Regions from separate parts of the Streptomyces sp. NBC_00016 genome, predicted to be linked through region 4. Evidence: riboswitches for the same ligand, from Rfam matches in the RefSeq annotation. Region 4 holds a riboswitch; each other region holds the start of a gene.

Region 1 (5,106 bases), 960 kb from region 4:
GTAGTAGTACCAGGGGAAGGCGGAGACGATGCCCAGCTCGGACTGCTGGATGGCGAAGCCCTCCAGGCCGGGCCGGTCGGGGTCGAGGTCGGCGATGTCGAAGCGGTCGCCGTGGATGGCGCCGTCGACGACGTAGCGCAGCGTGCCGTCGCTGTTGACGACGTAGTTGCCGTCGGCGATCTCGTCCCTGCCGTCCCCGTCGACGTCGACGGTGCGGATCTGGTGGAAGCTGGTCGCGCCGGTCGTCGGGTCCACCACGTACTTCCAACGGCGGCTGAGATCCGTGCCGTTGAAGTCCCAGGTCTGGAACAGGACCCGGAACGCGCCGCGCTTGGCTCCGACCCGGGTGACCGACTTGGTGACCAGGCTGGGGTGTTCGCCGTCGAGATAGGCGATGCCGAAGTGGCCGCCGGAGGGGCCGTCGGCCACGAAGTCGTCGGGGACGGGCTGCCGGGTCCGCTCGGCGCCGGTCGCTCCGTCGATCACCGACACGAACTGGTTCGCGGGCGAGGCGGCGGTGACCTGTGCGCCGTCGGCGAAGGTGGTCCCGGCGGCGGTGTGCGCGAGCACCTCGGCGCGGCCGTCGGAGTCGAGGTCGTAGACGGTGACGTTGTCGTCGTTGCGGTAGCCGCCGATCGCGGTGGAACCGCTGATCGCGGCGGGCGCCGGGTCGTTGGCGCCGTTCCCGCCGACCTGGGTGTAGGAGCCGGGGCCGAGGTCGACCCGCCACAGGCGCTCGCCGGTGAGCGTGTAGGCCTCCAGCAGGTCGGGCCTGTCGCGGGTCCCGGACAGCCGGCTGACGACGAGCTCGTAGCGTCCGTCGCCGTCGAGGTCCCCCGGCCAGGCGTGCTGCACGGTGTAGCCGTCGGCGCCTGCGAGCGGGATCTCGGCGTAGCCGTCGGTGAAGCGCAGAGCCGCCGGACTCGGCTTCTGCACCCGCCCGTCGACGACGGCACGGACGGTGTACGTACCCGTCCCCGGGCTGTCGTCCTGATAGGTCGTCGACTTGCGCAGCGGCTCCCGGTTGAGCCGGCGTCCGTTCTTGTAGACGTTGAAGGCGATGGCGTTCGCGTGCCGCGCGTATTCGGTGCCGAGCAGCCGCCAGCTGAGGAAGGTCCCTTCGCCGGACGGGGTGGCGACCAGGCCGCGGTCGAGGTTCTCGACGATCCGGCGCGGGATCTCGGTGGCGTGCCCGGCGGGCGCGGAGACGAGTCCGGCCAGCAGGGTGACGGCGGTGACGGCGGCCGCGGCCGCGGCGCCCTTGATGACGATGCGTCGGTCGACGCGGGACACAGGACCTCCGAAGAGCGATAGAAAGCGCTTGCTCACTGACGGAGATCACTGTGTCCCCACCCTGTCCCGCCTGTCGATGGGACACCAAGGGCTGCCACAAGAACGCAATAGAACGATCATGAACGCGCAAACTCCAACGCCACCCCTCCCTCCCCCGGACACACCGAAGGCCGGACCCGGGGATCGGGGTCCGGCCTTCGGCCGCGTGTCAGGCGGGAGGTCGTCGCAGTCGGAGGGGGTCAGCCGACGGAGACGCCGTGCGAGCGGAGGTAGGCGATCGGGTCCACGTCGGAGCCGTAGTCCGGCGTGGTGCGGATCTCGAAGTGCAGGTGCGGGCCGGTCACGTTGCCGGTGGCACCGGAGAGGCCGACCTGCTGGCCCGCGGTCACGGTCTGGCCGACCGAGACGGATAGCTGGGACAGGTGGGCGTACTGGGCGTAGTAGCCGTCGGCGAGCTTGATGACGACCTGGTTGCCGTACGCGCCGCCCCAGCCCGCGGAGACGACGGTGCCCGCGCCCACGGCCTTGAGGGAGGTGCCGTTCGGGACGACGAAGTCGGTGCCGGTGTGGTAGCCGCTGGACCACATGCTGCCGGCCGTGTGGTAGGCGGTGCCGACGGTGGCGCCCGCCACCGGCAGCGCGTAACCGCTGGAGGTACCGGTGCCGCTCTCGGCGGCCTGGGTGACCGCCTTCGATGAGGACGAACCGGACGACGAGGAGGAAGAGGACGAAGGGGACGACGACTTGGTTCCGGACGCCTTCGACTTCGACGGGGAGGACGAGGAGGAACCGGACGACGAGCCGGACGACGAACCGGCGCTTGCGGCCTTCTTGCCGATCGAGAGCTTCAGCCCGGGGTGGATCAGCGACGGGTCGCTGCCGACGGCCCGACGGTTGTCCTGGTACAGCTTCTGCCAGCCGCCGCTGACGTTCTGCTCGTCGGCGATCTTCGACAGATAGTCGCCGGACCGCACGGTGTAGGACTTGGCCGTCGTGGCGGTGGCCGCCTTCTGCGCCACCGGCACGGACTGCACGGCCTTTTCCGGAACGGCCTGGGAAGCCGACTGCGCGACGGACTGCGCGGGGGCCGCGTGAGCGCCGGCGGCACCTATGAGCGGAAGGGCGAGCGCGGCGCCGCCCGTTCCGGCGACGGCTATGGAACGAGTGAAGCGCTGGGTCTTCGGACGGCGGTGCTTACCCTTCGCGGGCATGGCGAATTCCTCTCCGGCGCCTGCGAGGTGAGCTGTCGGGTGCGGACTGGAGATGCCCGGCCGCGCCGAGGCGCGGCTTTACCCCAAAGCCTGTTCCGGAGACCGGAACAGGCGGTTGTGCCTGTGGGTCCCCCGCTCCTGCCAGATACGGGTGAGTGTGCGGACTCCGGGCGGTGGCAGGATTCGGCGTCCGTCCGGATTGGTGTGGAACGTAAGCGACCAGGACGCACAGGGACAAGCAGAGGTTGTACCGCTAACGCCTTTCTCTTGATCCGCTGTGAGAATCCCCGGTCACACTCCGTGAGACAGGGGACCCGTTTACCGCCAAGCACCCTGGAAAAGCATGCGAATTACGTGAACATGACGGGCGACGTACGGTCACGGATATGACGCTGCTCACGTGACAGCTCTCCAGGTTCCTTTATTCCAGAGCGAGTTGGAATTAAGGCTTCAATTCGGACAGAAACCTCAGATGCGACGCAGCCGGATAACCGTCGCATCAAGGTCGCCCCGCAGTCCGGTGCGCAGCCCGTGATGGAGCAGCACCGCCCCCCGATGGACTTCGCCCGTTTCGCGGCATTCGTACGATGCTGTCGGGTCGAGTCCGCGCAGCCGCAGCGCCGGGACGGGCTCGCCGAAGCGCTGCGCCTGGAGCCAGGCGAGGACGACACTCTCGTCACCGCGCACGTACTGGACGGCGCTCAGGCCGCCCGCCGGGGGCCGCAGCCGGTAGAGGTCGCCCTGCTGCACGAGCGGCCGGATCTCCTTGTAGAGGTCCACCCATCGGCGCGCCTCGACGAGCTCCTCCTCGCTCCACTGCGAGAGGTCCCCGCCGACACCGAGCACACCGGCCATGGCGCTGACGAAACGGAAGCGCAGCGAGCTGACCCGGCCGTTGAGCTGGGCGTTGGGACTGTCGGTGACCCATGCCGCCATGACCCGGGCGGGGTGGATCTGGCTGAAGCCGTGCTGGATGTCGAGCCGGTCGAGCGGATCGGTGTTGTCGGAGGTCCACACCTGGTCGGTGCGGCTCATGATCCCGAGGTCGATGCGCCCGCCGCCGCCGGAGCAGGACTCGAAGGCAACCCCGGGGTGGGCCGCCCGCAGCCGGTCCAGGAGCGCATACAGGGCCCGTACGTGGTCGACCCAGAGGCGCTGCGGGTAGGGGTCGTCCGGCCAGCCGGCGTCGGTGAAGCAGCGGTTGAAGTCCCACTTCACATAGTCGACGGGCGCGCTGGAGAGGAGCCCGTGGAGCTGCTCCCAGAGGTACTCCTGGACGTCCTCGCGCGCGAGGTTCAGCACGAGCTGATTGCGAAACTCCGTCCGCTTTCGTCCGTATTGGAACTGCACCCAGTCGGGGTGCGCCCGGTACAGCTCGCTGTCCGGGTTGACCATCTCCGGCTCGACCCAGATGCCGAACTGCATGCCGAGGTCGTGCACCTGGTCGGCGAGGGGCTTCAGCCCGTTCGGGAAGCGGTCTGGGTTGGGCCGCCAGTCGCCGAGCCCGGCGTGGTCGCCGGTGCGCGCCCCGAACCAGCCGTCGTCGACGACGAAGAGCTCCACGCCGATCGCGGCGGCCCGCCGGGCGAGCGTGCCCTGCTGTTCCTCGGAGATGTCGAAGTAGGTGGCCTCCCAGGAGTTGAACAGCACCGGCCGGTCCTGTTCGGCGTCGGGGACGACATACGCGCGCTGGTAGGCGTGCCAGGCGCGGCTCGCCCCGCCGAAGCCGGCGTCGCTCCACAGGCCGGCGAAGACGGGGGTGGTGAAGGACTCCCCCGCGGCCAGCCGCAGCAGCCCCGAGTCGTCGTACCCGACACCCCCGGTGATCTGCACGCGCGCGTCCGGAAGTTGGGCGACGGCGATCCGCCAGGTGCCCGACCAGCCGAGGGCGCAGCCGTAGACCTCGCCGCGCTCCTCGGTCGCGTCGGTGTCCAGGGCGACCCAGGGCAGGTGCTGGTGCCCGGTGTGACCGCGACGGCTGCCGATGACCTGCTCGCCGTAGGTGAGCGCGGACCGGGTGAGCCGGGACTCGGCGGCCCAGCGGCCGTGCAGCTGCGACAGCCGCCAGTCGTCGCGCTCGGGCAGGGTCCAGGTGGCGGAGTCGGCGCGCAGCAGCTCCAGCGGCCCCTCACCGTCGTTGCGCAGGGTCGTCCAGCGCTCGACGACGTCGCCGCGCATCCGGTAGTGCAGGGTGACGGCCAGCCCGGCGTCCCGGAACCGCAGCCGCAGCCCGTCGCCGTCGGCCTCGAAGTCCTCGTAGGACCACTCGGTGCCGCGCCGTTCGTCCGTGCGCACCGACAGGGCCGGCCGGACGAAGCGGGGGCCGCCCTCGACCGGGTACTCCTCCCGGCCGTCGAGCGGGGACTCGAAGGACGCCCCCCGCTCCGACGGCGGGAAGGCGGCGAGCGCCTCGGCGTCCGCGAGCGCGATGCCCGGGCCCCAGTGCAGGTGGACCAGCTCGTCGGCCTCGGTGAGGTGGAGGGCGTAGCTGCTCGTCGGCCCCGAAAGGAGCCAGGTACGGCCGTTGTCGGCGATCTCGGGCATCAAACCCCCACTAATTCGAACAGGTGCGATCAAGCACCAACATCATCGAATGCGGTCG
Region 2 (5,106 bases), 1.5 Mb from region 4:
CCTTTTCGACGTCGATGACATAGGAGGCGTACTCCTCGGCCGCCTGCGGGACGAACAGCCCCTGCTCCGCCTCCAGGTTGTCGAAGGCGAAGCTCGACAGGCCGCACGCCCGCATCAGTTCGTCGGCGTTCAGCCCGAGACCCTGGGCCAGCACCGCGCCCTGCGCGTCCGAGACGCCGTACGCGAGGGCCTGGCCCTGTCCGAGCCTGCCCCGCTCGTGGGGCAGGAAGCCGACCGGCTCACGCCCCTCGTACACCACCGCCACCCGCGAGCGCGGCCGTACCAGGCCCACGGCGTCGGTGAACTCCGGTTCCATGAAGGGGTTTCGCGGCAGCGTCGACGCGGCACGCAGCGCGCGCCACCGCTCCCTCTCCCCCTCGCCGAGGTCCTGCGGCCTCAGCACACGAATGCGCCCACTGCTCAACCTGACCCCCCGATCAAGTCCCCCCTGGACACCTGGACGGTACCGGTCCACCCGGGCATCGCGGTAGGTAGCGTCGCATGTTGTTGCCAATCGGTGCAGAGGCCTTTAACCGCCCGCTACCCGGCGATGTGCCAGAAAGCCGTTTCATTGCGTCGGTCGGCAGCCAGGCGTGAGCCAGGCGTACAAGGGGAGTTGGCAGAACCGGACAGGACTTGGACGTCGGCCGGTTCGCGTCGAACCGGGGAGGCCCGGGATCCGTATTCTCTGATCATGGCCGCACCCACCGCATATGCCGCGCGCACCGCGTACTCCCTCATCGCCACCGACCTGGACGGGACGCTGCTCCGCGGCGACGACACCTTCTCCGACCGGTCGCTCGACGCGCTCGCGCGGGTGGCGGCCGCCGGCGCACGCCACCTGGTGGTGACGGGACGGCCCGCGCCCCGGGTGCGCCCGCTGCTCGACCGGCTGCACAGCAGGGGGCTCGCGGTGTGCGGGCAGGGCGCACAGTTGTACGACGCCGGCGCGGACCGTCTGCTGTGGTCGGTCACCCTGGACCGGGAGCTGGCCGAGACCGCGCTCGGCAAGATCGAGGCGGAGGTCGGGCAGCTGTACGCGGCCGTCGACCAGGACGGTGTCGACGGGCTGACACTCATCGAGCCGGGTTACCGGATGCCGCACCCGACGCTGCCCGCCCTGCGCGTCGGCCGGCGCGACGACCTGTGGTGCGAGCCGATCAGCAAGGTGCTGCTGCGCCATCCCACGCTGTCCGACGACGAGTTGGCGTCGACGGCCCGCTCGGTGGTCGGCTCGCTGGCCACGGTCACCATGTCGGGGCCGGGCACGGTCGAACTCCAGCCCTGCGGGATCACCAAGGCGACGGGTCTGGCCCTGGCCGCCGAACACCTGGGGCTGCGGCCCGAGGACACCGTCGCCTTCGGGGACATGCCCAACGACATCCCGATGTTCGACTGGGCGGCCCGGGGCGTCGCCATGGCCAACGCGCATCCGGAGCTCAAGGCGGTGGCCGACGAGGTGACGACGTCGAACGAGGACGACGGCGTGGCCGTCGTCCTCGAACGTCTGTTTCCGTAACCGGCTACCGGCTACCGGCTACCGACTCCCGGCTGTCGGCAGTCGGCTGTCGGGCCCCGGGCCCCGGCGGTCGACAGCCGGCGACCGGTGACCGGTGACCGGTGACCGGCCGGCGGTACGGTCAGTACGCGCCGAACACGTTGTCGATCGAGCCGTAGCGCGCGGCCGCGTAGTTGCAGGCGGCGGTGATGTTCGCGACCGGGTCGTACGAGTCCCACGACGTGCCGTTGACGTGGTAGGCGCGGAAGGTCGGGTCGATGACCTGGAGCAGTCCCTTGGACGGGATGCCCGCGGCCGCGTTGGAGTCCCAGAGGTTGATGGCGTTGGGGTTGCCGGAGGACTCGCGGATGACGTTGCGGTAGATGCCGTTGTACGTCCCCGGGATGCCGTGCTGCCCCATGACCTGGAGGGAGGCGCGGATCCAGCCGTCGAGGTTGTTGGCGTAGCCGAGGCTGGTGGCCGTGGAGACGGCCGGGGTCGCCGCGGAGGCGGTGGTCGCCCCGAGTACGGGGAGAGCGAGCACGGCCGCGCCGGTGGCGGCGACGGCGAGCGTGCGGATGAAACGGTTGCGGCGCGGCTGAGCGGCAGCGGGCATGTCGAATTTCCTCTCCGGCGCCTGCGAGGTGAGCTGTCGGGTTCGGGCGGGAGCTGCCCGGTCGCGTCCTGACGGTCGCGGCTTTACCCCAAGCCGTACGGCCTGTCCGAAGCGTCTTGTGTGTCCAAGACGTCCGGAAATTCCGTTTCGGCGACTTACCTGGTTCCCCCGCTCCTGCCGAGCGTTATCGATGGGTGTTCGGGCGGCGGCAGGATTCGGCGTTCCGCCCGACAGGCCGGGAACGTATGCGAGAGCACATGTCCGAAACAAGTACCGGATTCACAGATCACCCCTATTGACCTTGGTCTGTGGCCTATGGGGTGCTTGATCCTTTGTGGGTGCAAAGCTTCAACTTGCTTAAGGGGTGCGGAGAATCGGTGAATCGTGAACCCGGACCGGATCTCCGCGGGGAGTGAGCCAACTCACCAGCGTTCACAAGAGCGGCGAAACGGGCATTAGCCCCAACTCATTGTTAAAGCACCGGCAGTGGGTGACGGAGGGGGCGCAGGGGAATCGCCTTCCTTCGTGCCCGACGCGTCGCGAGGGGAAGGCTGAAGAGAATGCGTGATCGTCGTCACGTGGAGAGAGGGCCGAATGGGCGCGTCGGGTCGACGGGGGCCCCGGTCCGGGACATGAATCTCCAGTTCCCGGAAACTCTCTCCATGTCCGCTCATATGAGCTGATCAAAAACATATCGGGCGTGATCCGACAGTGCCTGGCCTGCGGGGGCCTCCCGGGCGAGTCCATTCGAGCCTGCGGGACGTGGGGGCTATCGGTGATCGAAACGTGACCGGATACGCTGACTTGAGTGATGGCAGAGACCTATCGACAAACCGCGTAATCGCCAGTAGACACCAGCAGACAGGAGACCCCTCGTGACCGTCGTCGGGCCGTTCGGGCTGAGCGTGCGGGACCAGGCTCTGGAAGCCGATGTCCAGGCCGGATTGGCGGCTGTCGAGGAAGGCTTGCTCGAGGCCACCAAGAGTGCGGTCCCGTTCATCACGGAGGCCGCCCAGCACCTCGTACGCGCGGGCGGGAAGCGGTTCCGGCCGCTGCTCGTGGTGCTCGCGTCGCAGTTCGGGGACCCGTACGCGCCGGGTGTGGTGCCCTCGGCCGTCGTGGTGGAGCTGACCCACCTGGCCACGCTGTACCACGACGACGTGATGGACGAGGCGGCCGTGCGGCGCGGGGTGTCCAGCGCGAACACCCGCTGGGGGAACTCCGTCGCCGTCCTCACGGGTGACTTCCTCTTCGCGCGGGCCTCCCACATCCTGGCCGACCTCGGACCCGAGGCGGTGCGGGTGCAGGCGGAGGCGTTCGAGCGGCTGGTCACCGGGCAGATCCTGGAGACGGCGGGGCCGACGGACGGGCGGGACCCGGTCGACCACTACCTCGACGTGCTCGGCGGCAAGACCGGCTCGCTGGTGGCCGTGGCCTGCCGCTTCGGGGCGATGATGTCCGGCGCCGACGAGACGGTCGTCGACGTGCTCACGCAGTACGGCGAGCGGCTCGGCGTCGCCTTCCAGCTGGCGGACGACGTCCTGGACATCGCCTCCGACTCGCACGAGTCGGGCAAGACGCCGGGGACGGACCTGCGCGAGGGCGTTCCCACGCTGCCCGTGCTGCGGCTGCGGGAGCGGGCGGCGCGGCTGTCGCTGCCCGAGGACATCGCCCTGTGCGAGCTGCTGGACTCCGACCTGACCGACGACGCCCGGCACACCGAGGCGCTTCAGGCGCTCCGGGCCCACCCGGCGCTGGAGCAGGCCCGCCGGGACACCGTGCGGTACGCGAAGGAAGCGCGGTCCGCGTTGGCGCCGTTGCGGGAGTGCGACTCGAAGGCGGCGCTGATGGAACTCTGCGACGCGGTGGTCCACCGGGCGGGCTGACCCCGGGGACCCCTACGGGTCGGATGCCGCCTCGTCACCTTCGTGTCATACCGCAGGCGTATGTGGAGTTGAGCCCTCGGGCTGACGCTTCCTCATGGCTGATTTGGTCAGATGGGAACCACGGAAAACACCACTCCTCACCGATTCGGGTGAGAATGGCGGCTTGGGGTGGGGACGTTCAGGCGTGAGATGACCAGCCGCCGCCGACGACGGAGGTAAGGCACACATGGCACCGAAGGCATCCGACGACACCACGACCGGCGGGGAGTCGACCGGCGCGGAAGCCGACGACCTGCGCCTCGGACGGCGCAAGGCCGCACGGTACATCGTCCCGGTCACCGTGATCGGTGTGGCGGCGGCGACGATCGGGCTGGTCCCGGCGCTCGCCGACTCCGGCGACCCCGACCTGCCGAAGATCACCGCCCAGCAGCTCCTCGACAAGATCGCCGCTTCGGACGTGCAGCAGCTGTCCGGGACGGTGAAGATCAGCACCGATCTCGGGCTGCCCGACCTCGGCGGGCTGGAGAGCGGGCTCCTCTCGGGGGCCACCCAGGGCGGCGACGGTTCGTCCGCCGACCCGTCCACCAAGCTCGCCGAGCTCGCCGCCGGCACGCACACCCTGCGCGTCGCCACCGACGGCCCGGACCGCCAGAAGCTCTCGCTGCTGGAGAACGCCGCCGAGTACAGCGTCATCCACAACGGCAAGGACGTGTGGGGGTACGACAGCGCCTCCAACGAGGTCTACCACTCGACCGCCGACGAGAGCTCCGACAAGGGTGCCGGCAAGGGCTCCGGCAAGGGCTCCGGCACGGCGGAGACCCCGGTCCCCGCGACGCCCAAGGAGCTCACCGAGGAGGCCCTGAAGGCGGTCGACGACACGACCTCCGTGACCGTCGACGGCACCGTCCAGGTCGCCGGCCGTGACGCCTACAAGCTGCTGGTCAAGCCGAAGCAGTCCGGTTCCACGGTCGGCGCGATCAGTGTGGCCGTGGACGCGAAGACGGGCCTGCCGCTGAAGTTCACGCTGACCCCGGCGAGCGGTGGCGCCGCCGTCGTGGACGCGGGCTTCACCCAGGTCAGCTTCGCCAAGCCCGCCGCGTCCACCT
Region 3 (5,106 bases), 2.5 Mb from region 4:
ACATCCTCTACCTCGGCACCGCCTTCGGCACCGACCAGCTCACGGGCGACACCGGCATCGCCTCGGTCACCGCCGCGACCTTCTTCGTGCGCGTCGTCATGTCGCCGTTCGCGCACCCCCTGTTCACCGTCCTGACCGGCATCGGCTTCGGCGTCGCCGCGCTCTCCGGGGACCGCCAGCACCTGCGGCGCGTGCTGGTCCCGCTGGCCGGACTGCTCCTCGCGATGGGCATGCACGCCCTGTGGAACGGCTCCTCGTCGTTCGGCGAGTTCGGGTTCTTCGCGGTGTACGTGGCGATCATGGTGCCCGCGTTCGGGCTGCTGACCTGGCTGGTGGTGTGGACGCGGCAACGCGAGCTGCGCACCGTACGCGAGGAACTGCCCGCCTACGCGGCCGCCGGCTGGCTCACCCCGGCCGAGCCGTTCGCGCTCGGCTCGATGCGGGCCCGGCGACTGGCCCGGGAGTACGCCGGCCGGCACCTCGGCAAGCCGGCCGCGCGGGAGGTCGCTCGGTACGAGGCGTACGCGACGTCCCTCGCGTTCCTGCGGCACCGCGGCCGACGGGGGCGGGCCGGCGCGGACTTCCTCGTACGCGAGCGGGAGTTGCTCAACGAACTGTGGCGGCGGATGGACGTCGCCCGGCCCGCGCTGGACCACGCGGCCCGGATGACGGCCCCGCCGGTACGGGTGGCCGCGCCGCCCTGGCCGGTCCCCGGGGTGTACGGGTACGGCCAGGGTCCGGCCCACGGCCAGGGCCAGGGCTCCGGATTCGGCCACCCGACGGCGCCGGTGTACGGCAGTCCGGCGGCGCCGTCGTACGGGTACGGGTACGGGTATGGGTACGGATACGGCTACGGGTACCCCGCGGCACACGTCCCCGGGCCCGGGCCCGGCCCCACGCACGGACCCGGACCGGGGTATCCGTCGGGCCCGTATCCCGCTCCCCACTCGCACCGGTAGGCCGGGCTGGGCAGGCCGGTCCGAGGCAGGTCGGGCCGGGGCAGGTCGGGCCGGGGCAGGTCGGGCCGGGGCCCGGGTCGGGTCATCAGGCCGAGGCGCGGGTCAGCCGGGTGATCTCCTCCGCCGTCAGTTCCAACTGCGCCACCCCCAGCAGCGCCGGCAGCTGCTCGACCGTCCGCGCGGAGGCGATCGGCGCGGCCACCGTGGGCTGCGCGGCGAGCCACGCCAGGGCGACCGTGGGGATCTCGGTGTCGTGGGCCTGGGCGATCTCGTCCAGGGCGGTGAGGACGTTGCGGCCCCGCTCCGTGTCGAGGTGCTTGGCGGCGCCGGCCGCGCGGGCGCTCTGCACGGTCGTACCGGGCCGGTACTTGCCGGTGAGGAAACCGGCGGCCAGGGCGAAGTACGGGACGGCGGCGAGGCCGAAGCGGGCGGCGAGGTCCTGCAGTCCGCCCTCGTAGGTGTCGCGGGAGACCAGGTTGTAGTGGGGCTGGAGGGCGACGTACCGGGCCAGGCCCTCACGGTCGGAGAACTCCAGGGACTCCTGGAGACGCTCGGGCGTGATGTTGGAGGCGGCGATGTGCCGCACCTTGCCCGCCCGCACCAGCTCGTCGAGCGCGCCGACGATCTCCTCGACGGGCACCTCGGGCTTGTCGAAGTGCGTGTAGTAGAGGTCGATGTGGTCGGTGCCCAGGCGGCGGAGCGAGGCGTCGGCGGCGGCCTTGATGTTGTCGGCGGACAGGCCGGGGAACTCGGGATGCTGGCTCACCTTGGTGGCGATCACGACGTCGTCGCGGTTGCCCCGGGCCTGCACCCACCTGCCGATGATGGTCTCGGACTCACCACCGCTGTTGCCGTCGATCCACGCCGTGTAGGAGTCGGCGGTGTCGACGAAGTTGCCGCCCGCGGCCGCGTAGGCGTCGAGTACGGCGAAGGAGGCCGTCTCGTCGGCGGTCCAGCCGAAGACGTTGCCGCCGAGGGAGAGCGGGAATACCTCGAGGTCGGAGGAGCCGAGCTTGCGAAGAGAAGTCATGCTTCGTGTCAACGGGCGCCGACGGCCCGCCCATTCCGGGCGTGACGCGAAGAACATGTGAACAGCACGTATGACCGGCGCCTGTGACCGGCGCCTGTGACCGGAACAGACCGGCAGCCCCGACGCGGAGGGCGTCAGGGCTGCCGGGTGGATCAGGATGACCGTACGAACCGGCTCACGGGGTCCGAAGGAACGGTTCGGGATTCCCGGCGGGCCGGCTCGGGGGCTCTGAAGGGACGACTCAGGGCTCCGGAGGGACGACTCAGGGGTTGAGGCCCTTGTCGCGCAGCCAGGCCGCCGGGTCGATGCCTTCGGCGCTGCCGCCCGGGTGGACCTCGAGGTGGAGGTGGGCCCCGGTGACGTTCCCGGTCGCGCCCACCCGGCCGATCACATCACCGGTGGCGACCTTCTGGCCGACACTGACGCTGATCGACGACTGGTGGCAGAACCACAGCTCGGTGCCGTCGTCCAGGGTCAGGATGGTGCGGTAGCCGTAGGAACCGGCCCAGCCGGCCTCGGTGATGGTGCCGCTGTGGACGGCCTTGATGAGCGTGCCCGTCGGCGCGGCGAAGTCGAGACCCGTGTGGTAGCCGGAGGACCAGAGCGAACCGGCCTGACCGAAGGTCGAGGTGATGGTGTACGAGGAGGTCGGCAGCGTGTACTGCTTGGCCAGCTCGGCCAGGCGCGCGGCCTCGGCCTTGGCGGCTGCCTCCTCGGCGGCCTTCTTCTTCGCGGCGGCGGCCTTGGCCTCCGCCTCCTTCTCGGCCTTGGCGGCGGCGTCGGACTCGGCCTTGGCGGCTGCGGCGAGGGCCTTGACCTCGACCTGGGACTGCTGCGACTCGGCCTGCGCCATGATCCGGCTGCGCAGCGCCTCGCCGGCGTCGGCGGTGCTCTCCTCGGTGTCCACGGCGGCTTCGGAGCCGAAGCTGGCGAGGGCCGGCGCGGCTTCCGGGACGGGCTCTTCGTCGGAGATGAGCGAGCCCACGTTGGGCAGGTCCGGCATCGAGATGGAGACCGGGGCCTTGCCGGTGTTGGCGCTGGCCATGCCACCCGCGCTGACGGCGGCTATGACGCCGACACCGAGAACGGTGGAGCTGCGGGCGAATCCGCCGCCCCGCTGCTTGGCGACGCGGTGCTTGCCGCGTACCGGGCGAGTGGACTCCGCGGTGGGGTTCCACTCCTCCCAAGGTCCCTCGTCGGGGCGGTAGCCGCCGTAGCCGAAGGTCTCGGTGGACCGCTGGCTGGGCGCGTACGGGGCCTCGGGGGCAGGCGGGTTGGACGCCACGCGGGCGCACTCCTTTCCTTCCGTCGCCTACCGGGTTAGCTGACGGGTTCGGAGCGGGAAGGTCTCCTACGCGCGTATACCGATCGTGGACTCTGCGAGTTCACGACGGCTTCCGCGTGATTCACCCCATGGTGGTGGTTCCCCGGTTCCCTTGCGGGATTCGGCACGTGCCGCACGGAGCCGACTCTGGTGCCGGCTGGGACGACCGCGCTGCGTTATCGAACGTTAATAGACCCGGGGGTGGGTTTCCAAGCTGTTCCTCTTGATCAACAACATTTCTGGCCTGGACTTTTGGGCTACCAGCGGTGAAAAACGGGCGAGTTGACCACGCCTCGACATGCCCCGGAAACGCTTCATCAGTCACGGAAGTTTTGATGGTGACTCAGTCGTTATGCGCAGGGCGGTCGACCGGTCACCAAGAGTGAGGAACAGATCGGAGTGGTCGACGCAGTTGAAGCAGTCGACGCAGTCGAAGTGGTCGAAGTGGTCGAAGTGGTCGAAGTGGTCGACGAAACACCGAAGGCCGGAACCCTTTCGGATTCCGGCCTTCGGTTTATCAGTAGCGGGGACAGGATTTGAACCTGCGACCTCTGGGTTATGAGCCCAGCGAGCTACCGAGCTGCTCCACCCCGCGGCGATGAACACAACTGTACGCCATCAGCGGGGCGGAAAGCACATCGGTTGATCCGCGGGGCCCCGGTGGCCTCAGAGGAGGTGGCGGTTCGGCTCCTTCGCCCGCTCCTCGTACTCCGGGAGCACGAGGACGTCGACACCCTGGGCCGTCAGCAGGCCGGTTCCGTCCGCCTCGGTGACGAAGGTGTCCGGCTCGCGCCAGGCCGTGACCACCCTGCGCACCCCCGCGTCGAGGATGAGGCGGGCGCACGGGGCCGGGCGGGAGGAGCGGCGGGCGCACGGTTCGAGGCTGCTGTAGACGGTGGCGGTGGGCAGCCGGGGGTCGGCGGGGTCGAGCTTCGCGAGGGCGGCCTCCTCGGCGTGCACGACCGGGTCGCCGGCCTCGCGGGAGTGGCCGCGCGCCAGTTCCGTGCCGTCGGCGGCCACGATCACCGCGCCCACGCTGAAGGCGGTCTCCGACGGCGGGCAGTCGGCGGCGAGGGCGCAGGCGAGGGCGAGCCAGTGCCGGTCGGCCGCGGCGGGCAGCGGTCCGGCACCGGGGGCGGTGGGCTCGTAGCGGTTCAGGACGACGTCCTCGATGCGCCGGGTCTCCACCAGACGCAGGCGTCCGCCCTGGTAGCCGCCCGGTCCGAACAGGCGGGGCGCGGCCGGGTCACCCACGAAGAGCGGGGCGAGGACGAGCTGGAGTTCGTCGGCGAGGCCCTGCCGGAGCAGCTGGGTGTGGATCGTTCCGCCGCCCTCGACCATGAGGCGCCGCACGCCGCGCACGTCGTGGAGGTGTTCGAGGAGGCGGCGCCAGTCCAGTTCGGGGCCGAGCGGGACGGCGTCCGCGGCGATGCCCAGCGCGTGGACCCGCTCGGCGCCCTTCTCCGTCGTGTACACGATCTTCTCGCCGCCCGTGTGCCAGAAGTTCGCCGCCGGGTCGAGGTCCCCTGAGCCGCTGACGGTGACCTTGAGGGGGTACGGCGGCAGCCCGGCGGCCTCGCGGGCGGCGCGGCGCTCGGGGGAGTTCACCAGGAGCCGGGGGTTGTCGGCGCGGATCGTGCCGGCGCCGATGAGGATGGCGTCGACGGAGGCCCGCACCTCGTCGACGCGGTCGAAGTCGGCGCGGCTGGAGAGGAGCAGGCGCTCGGGCGTGGTGTCGTCCAGATAGCCGTCGAGGGAGACGGCGGCGGACAGCAGGACGTACGGGTACGGCA
Region 4 (5,106 bases):
CGACGGCGCCGACGTCGCCCTCGACCGTCTGGCGAAGCTGGTCGCCGAGGGGCTCGAGGAGCTCCCCGAGACCGTCTGAGCGCGCAGCCCCCTTTGCGCCTGAGCCGCCGCCGCACTCGCGGAGGTGGTTGCGCGCCCTCGGGGGTGCTCAATTGACGGTGGCGGTGTTCGTCGCCCCAAAGGTGTCGTCCCGCTAAACCCCGAAGGGCTCGTCCGAATTATCGGGCGAGCCCTTCGTATTTCCCTTTACGGGCAGCAGAAATAATCCCCCGCGAATTATCCCCTCTTTGTATACGGCCCTCGTGTTAATGCCGCAGACCCGTCATGTTTACGGGAGGTTGCGAAGTCCTCACACGGTCTGCGCGCTCGGGGCCGCCGGAAAAGCGCAGCCGGTGCGCGCCCGTCGCGCGCTCGGTGTGCAGCGCCGTGATCGCCCGCGCACGCTCGCCGTCGCCGCGCGCCACCGCGTCCACGATGGCGCCGTGCTCCGCCCAGGACTCCACGGGGTTGGCCGGGGCCTCCACCGCGTACATCCAGGCGATCTTGTGGCGCAGCTGGGTGAGCATCGACGTCAGGGCCTGGCTCCCGGAGGACTGGGCGAGCGTCTCGTGGAACCAGCCCCCCAGAGAGCGCAGATCCTCGCTGTTGCCCCGCCTGGCCCGCTCCTGGCCCAGCCGGACGAGGCCGCGCAGCACCTTCAGATGGGCCTCGGTGCGCCGCTGGGCGGCCCGGGAGGCACCGAGCGGCTCCAGGAGCATGCGCATCTCCAGCAGGTCCGCGGCCTCCTGCTCGGTCGGCTCCGCGACGCACGCGCCCGCGTGCCGCCGTGTGACGACGAAACCCTCGGCCTCCAGCGTGCGCAGCGCCTCTCGGACGGGGACGCGGGAAACGCCGTAGCGGCGAGCGAGAAGTTCCTCGGTGAGGCGGCTGCCGCGCTCGTAGACACCCGCGACGATGTCGTCCCGAATGGCCGTGCACACCGAGTGCGCCGGAATACGCATGACGGACCTCCGCCTTAATCCCCGTGAAACGTCGACGATTGACGTGTGTTCCGTGACTCTATTGCAATGGGCGGGGATTTCCGATGGCGGGCCGGAATCCAGGGATATTTTTTGGACAGCAGGACCTCGAAAACGGCGAAAGCCCCGGCCGGGAGGGCCGGGGCAAGACGATCTGTCGCCGTGGGTCGTCAGACGTTCACGCCGTGCGTGCGGAGGTAGGCGACCGGATCGATGTCCGAGCCGTACTCCGCGGTGGTACGGGCCTCGAAGTGCAGATGCGCGCCGGTGACGTTGCCGGTGGCGCCGGACAGGGCGATCCGCTGGCCCGGGGTGACCTGCTGGCCCACCGACACCTCGATGGACGACAGGTGACCGTACTGGGTGTACGTCCCGTCGTTCATCTTGATGACGATCTGGTTGCCGTACGACCCGCCCCAGCCGGCCTCGACGACGGTGCCCAGGCCGACCGCGTGCACGGTGGTGCCGCTGGCCGCGTGGAAGTCGATGCCGGTGTGGCTGCCGGAGGACCACAGGGAGCTGCTGGCCTGGTAGCTGGTCGACACGTAGGAGCCGGTGATCGGCGAGACGAAGGTGTTGAGGCGCTTGCGCTCGGCCTCGCGGGCGGCACGCACGCGTGCCTCGCGCTCCTCCACGGCCTTCTTGGCTGCGGCCTGCCGGGCGGCCTCCTCGAAGGCCGCGTGCTTCTGCACGGCGACCTGGTCGTCGATCTGCTCGACGACGGACTCGCCGGCGGTGACCACGGGGATCAGCCCGGTCTGCTCGGGGGTGGGCTCGGCGGCGAAGGCCGGGGTGGAAGCGACGGTGGCCATGACACCGGTGGTGGTGAGCGCCGCGATGCCCGCCGCGCGGACGCTGGTGCGCTGCATCCGGCTGGGCCGACGGTGCTTCCCGGTGGCGCAGGTGAACGCCATGAAGTTGGGGGTGTCCTTTCCTTCCCTCTCGCCTACCGGGTTAGCTGACGGGTTCGGAGCAGGAAGGTCTCCTACGGACCCCCTCGCGTTCACGCGCGGGCGTCCGATTCACCCCAGGGACTTCACAAGTGGGTCCCCGGCTCCCCTGGCTCGCGCCGTACGGGGACTCGGCGATGACTGTCCGGTGCCGCGGCTGCGGCGCACTGCCTGACGAACAGCCCGGATGACGCTAAGCGGCGCGGGTTTCAATCCTCAAACGGATCCCGGTTTTTGTAGCGCATCCCACAGGGCAGACGGGCAACCTCCGCCTCAATTCGGACATACGGAGGCCCTGGTGACGCTTTCGTCGACCAGGGCCCCCACACGCGCGTGCCGTTGCCGGGAACTACTCCGCGGACACGACCTTCACCTCGCCGATGCCGAGGGCCTCGACCGGCTCCTTGATCTGGGCCGCGTCACCGACGAGGACGGTCACCAGCCGGTCCACCGGGAAGGCGTTCACGGCCGCCGCGGTGGCCTCCACCGTGCCGGTCGCGGCGAGCTGCTGGTACAGCGTGGCCTGGAAGTCGTCGGGCAGGTGCTGCTCGACCTGGTCCGCCAGCGTGCCGGCGACGGCCGCGGCGGTCTCGAACTTCAGCGGCGCCACACCGACCAGGTTCTGCACGGCGACGTCGCGCTCGGCGTCGGTCAGCCCCTCGGCGGCGAGGGTGCGCAGCACCTTCCACAGGTCGTCCAGAGCGGGGCCGGTGTTCGGGGTGTCGACGGAGCCGCTGATGGCGAGCATCGCGGCGCCCGAGCCGTCCGGGGCGGACCGCAGGACCTGACCGAACGCGCGGACACCGTAGGTGTAGCCCTTCTCCTCGCGCAGGACACGGTCCAGCCGGGAGGTGAGGGTGCCACCGAGGCAGTACGTGCCGAGCACCTGCGCGGGCCACACACGGTCGTGCCGGTCGGCGCCGATCCGGCCGATCAGCAACTGCGTCTGGACGGCGCCCGGACGGTCCACGATGACGACCCGGCCGGCGTCGTCGGCGGTCACCGGCGGCACGGGCCGCGGCTCGGCCGAGGAGCCCGTCCAGGCACCCAGGGTGTCGCCGAGGAGCGCCGCCAGGTCGACACCGGTGAGGTCGCCGACGACCACCGCGGTGGCCGTGGCGGGACGGACGTGCTTGTCGTAGAAGGCGCGTACGGCGGCGGAGTCGATCTTCTCGACCGTCTCCGCGGTGCCCTGGCGCGGCCGCGACATCCGCGCGGTGGCCGGGAACAGCTCCTTGGAGAGCTCCTTGGCGGCGCGCCGGGAGGGGTTGGCCAGCTCGTGCGGGATCTCGTCCAGGCGGTTGCGGACGAGGCGCTCGACCTCGCTGTCGGCGAACGCGGGGGCCCTGAGGGCGTCGGCGAGCAGACCGAGGCCCTTGGGCAGGCGCGAGGCCGGCACTTCGAGGCTCAGCCGGACGCCGGGGTGATCCGCGTGCGCGTCCAGGGTGGCGCCGCAGCGCTCCAGCTCGGCGGCGAACTCCTCGGCGGAGTGCTTGTCGGTGCCCTCGGAGAAGGCCCGCGCCATGATCGTGCCGACGCCGTCGAGGCCGGCCGGTTCGGCGTCCAGGGGTGCGTCGAGGAGGATCTCCACGGCGACGACCTGCTGGCCGGGACGGTGGCAGTGCAGCACGGTCAGGCCGTTGGCCAGCGCGGTGCGCTCGGGCGCCGGGAACGCCCACGGCTTGGCCTCGCCCGCCCGGGGCTGGGGGTGGAAGTCCATCGTGGCGAGCTCGGTCACCGGGCCGCCTCCTCGTTCTCGTCGTTCTCGTCCTGGTCGGCGGGGGCTTCGGCGGCGGTCGGCTCGTAGACGAGCACCGCGCGGTTGTCGGGGCGCAGGCGGGCCTTGGCGATCTCCTGCACCTCCTCCGGCGTCACCTCCAGCACGCGCTGGACGGCGTTGAGGGCGAGCTGCGGGTCGCCGAACAGGACGGCGAACCGGCACAGTTCGTCGGCGCGGCCGGCGACCGTGCTGAGCCGGTCCAGCCACTCGCGCTCCAACTGCGCCTGAGCGCGCTCCATTTCCTCGGCCGTGGGGCCCTCCTCGGCGAACCGGGCGAGCTCCTCGTCGATGGCGGCCTCGATGACGGGCACCTCGACGTCACCGGACGTCTTCACGTCCAGCCAGCCCAGGGAGGGTGCTCCGGCGAGCCGCAGCAGGCCGAAGCCGGCCGCGACGGCCGTACGGTCGCGGCGCACCAGCCGGTTGTAGAGGCGGGAGGACTCGCCGCCGCCGAGGACGGTGAGCGCCAGGTCGACGGCGTCGCACGCACGCGTGCCGTCCTCGGGCAGCCGGTAGGCGGCCATCAGCGCGCGGGCCGGCACCTCCTCCTCGACGATCTCGCGCAGCTGCTCGCCGATGACGTCGGGCAGCCCGCCGTCACGGGGCGCGGGCTTGCCGTCGTGGCCGGGGATGGAGCCGAAGTACTTCTCGACCCAGGCGAGGGTCTGCTCCGGGTCGATGTCACCGACCACGGAAAGGACCGCGTTGTTGGGCGCGTAGTACGTGCGGAAGAACGCGCGTGCGTCCTCCAGGGTCGCCGCGTCCAGGTCGGCCATCGAGCCGATCGGCGTGTGGTGGTACGGGTGGCCGTCCGGGTAGGCGAGAGCGGTCAGCTTCTCGAAGGCCGTGCCGTAGGGGACGTTGTCGTAGCGCTGACGGCGCTCGTTCTTGACGACGTCGCGCTGGTTCTCCATCGACTCGTCGTCCAGCGCGGTGAGCAGCGAGCCCATGCGGTCGGCCTCCAGCCAGAGGGCGAGCTCCAGCTGGTGGGTGGGCATGGTCTCGAAGTAGTTCGTGCGCTCGAAGCTGGTGGTGCCGTTGAGCGAGCCGCCGGCCCCCTGGACCAGCTCGAAGTGTCCGTTGCCCTTGACCTGGCCGGAACCCTGGAACATCAGGTGCTCGAAAAGGTGAGCAAGACCCGTACGCCCCTTGACTTCGTGGCGTGAACCGACGTCGTACCAGAGGCACACCGCCGCGACGGGGGTCAGGTGGTCCTCCGAGAGCACCACGCGCAGGCCGTTGGCCAGACGGTGCTCGGTCGCTGTCAGGCCCCCGGAGCCTGCCTGGGCTGTGGCCGTGTGACCCATGGGCATGTACGTCCCTTCCGATCGCGGACGCGGTCGTCGAAACCGCGGTT

What was found. A riboswitch is a leader RNA that binds a small molecule or an ion and turns the genes downstream of it on or off. The one in region 4 is predicted to bind cyclic di-AMP.
Positions count from the first base shown of each region.
Region 1: linked by a shared signal. The riboswitch ahead of OG933_RS08300 (peptidoglycan DD-metalloendopeptidase family protein) and the one ahead of OG933_RS12305 (M23 family metallopeptidase) in region 4 are both predicted to bind cyclic di-AMP.
Region 2: linked by a shared signal. The riboswitch ahead of OG933_RS18945 (transglycosylase SLT domain-containing protein) and the one ahead of OG933_RS12305 (M23 family metallopeptidase) in region 4 are both predicted to bind cyclic di-AMP.
Region 3: linked by a shared signal. The riboswitch ahead of OG933_RS23435 (M23 family metallopeptidase) and the one ahead of OG933_RS12305 (M23 family metallopeptidase) in region 4 are both predicted to bind cyclic di-AMP.

Region 1 is NZ_CP108304.1:1,842,927-1,848,032, forward strand. Features, by position in the region: gene OG933_RS08295 (hypothetical protein) at 1-1,293, opposite strand, end outside; gene OG933_RS08300 (peptidoglycan DD-metalloendopeptidase family protein) at 1,533-2,504, opposite strand; cyclic di-AMP (ydaO/yuaA leader) riboswitch at 2,509-2,668, opposite strand; gene OG933_RS08305 (alpha-galactosidase) at 2,973-5,048, opposite strand.
Region 2 is NZ_CP108304.1:4,285,282-4,290,387, reverse strand. Features, by position in the region: gene OG933_RS18955 (GNAT family N-acetyltransferase) at 1-403, opposite strand, end outside; gene OG933_RS18950 (HAD family hydrolase) at 695-1,519, shown strand; gene OG933_RS18945 (transglycosylase SLT domain-containing protein) at 1,641-2,114, opposite strand; cyclic di-AMP (ydaO/yuaA leader) riboswitch at 2,118-2,345, opposite strand; gene OG933_RS18940 (polyprenyl synthetase family protein) at 2,990-4,000, shown strand; gene OG933_RS18935 (LolA family protein) at 4,227-5,106, shown strand, end outside.
Region 3 is NZ_CP108304.1:5,275,641-5,280,746, reverse strand. Features, by position in the region: gene OG933_RS23445 (PrsW family intramembrane metalloprotease) at 1-959, shown strand, start outside; gene OG933_RS23440 (aldo/keto reductase) at 1,045-1,989, opposite strand; gene OG933_RS23435 (M23 family metallopeptidase) at 2,252-3,274, opposite strand; cyclic di-AMP (ydaO/yuaA leader) riboswitch at 3,282-3,450, opposite strand; gene OG933_RS23430 (hypothetical protein) at 3,713-3,853, shown strand; tRNA gene OG933_RS23425 (tRNA-Met) at 3,835-3,908, opposite strand; gene OG933_RS23420 (dihydrofolate reductase family protein) at 3,980-5,106, opposite strand, start outside.
Region 4 is NZ_CP108304.1:2,807,450-2,812,555, forward strand. Features, by position in the region: gene OG933_RS12295 (HPr family phosphocarrier protein) at 1-79, shown strand, start outside; gene OG933_RS12300 (GntR family transcriptional regulator) at 306-1,001, opposite strand; gene OG933_RS12305 (M23 family metallopeptidase) at 1,190-1,933, opposite strand; cyclic di-AMP (ydaO/yuaA leader) riboswitch at 1,948-2,116, opposite strand; gene OG933_RS12310 (M16 family metallopeptidase) at 2,319-3,707, opposite strand; gene OG933_RS12315 (pitrilysin family protein) at 3,704-5,062, opposite strand.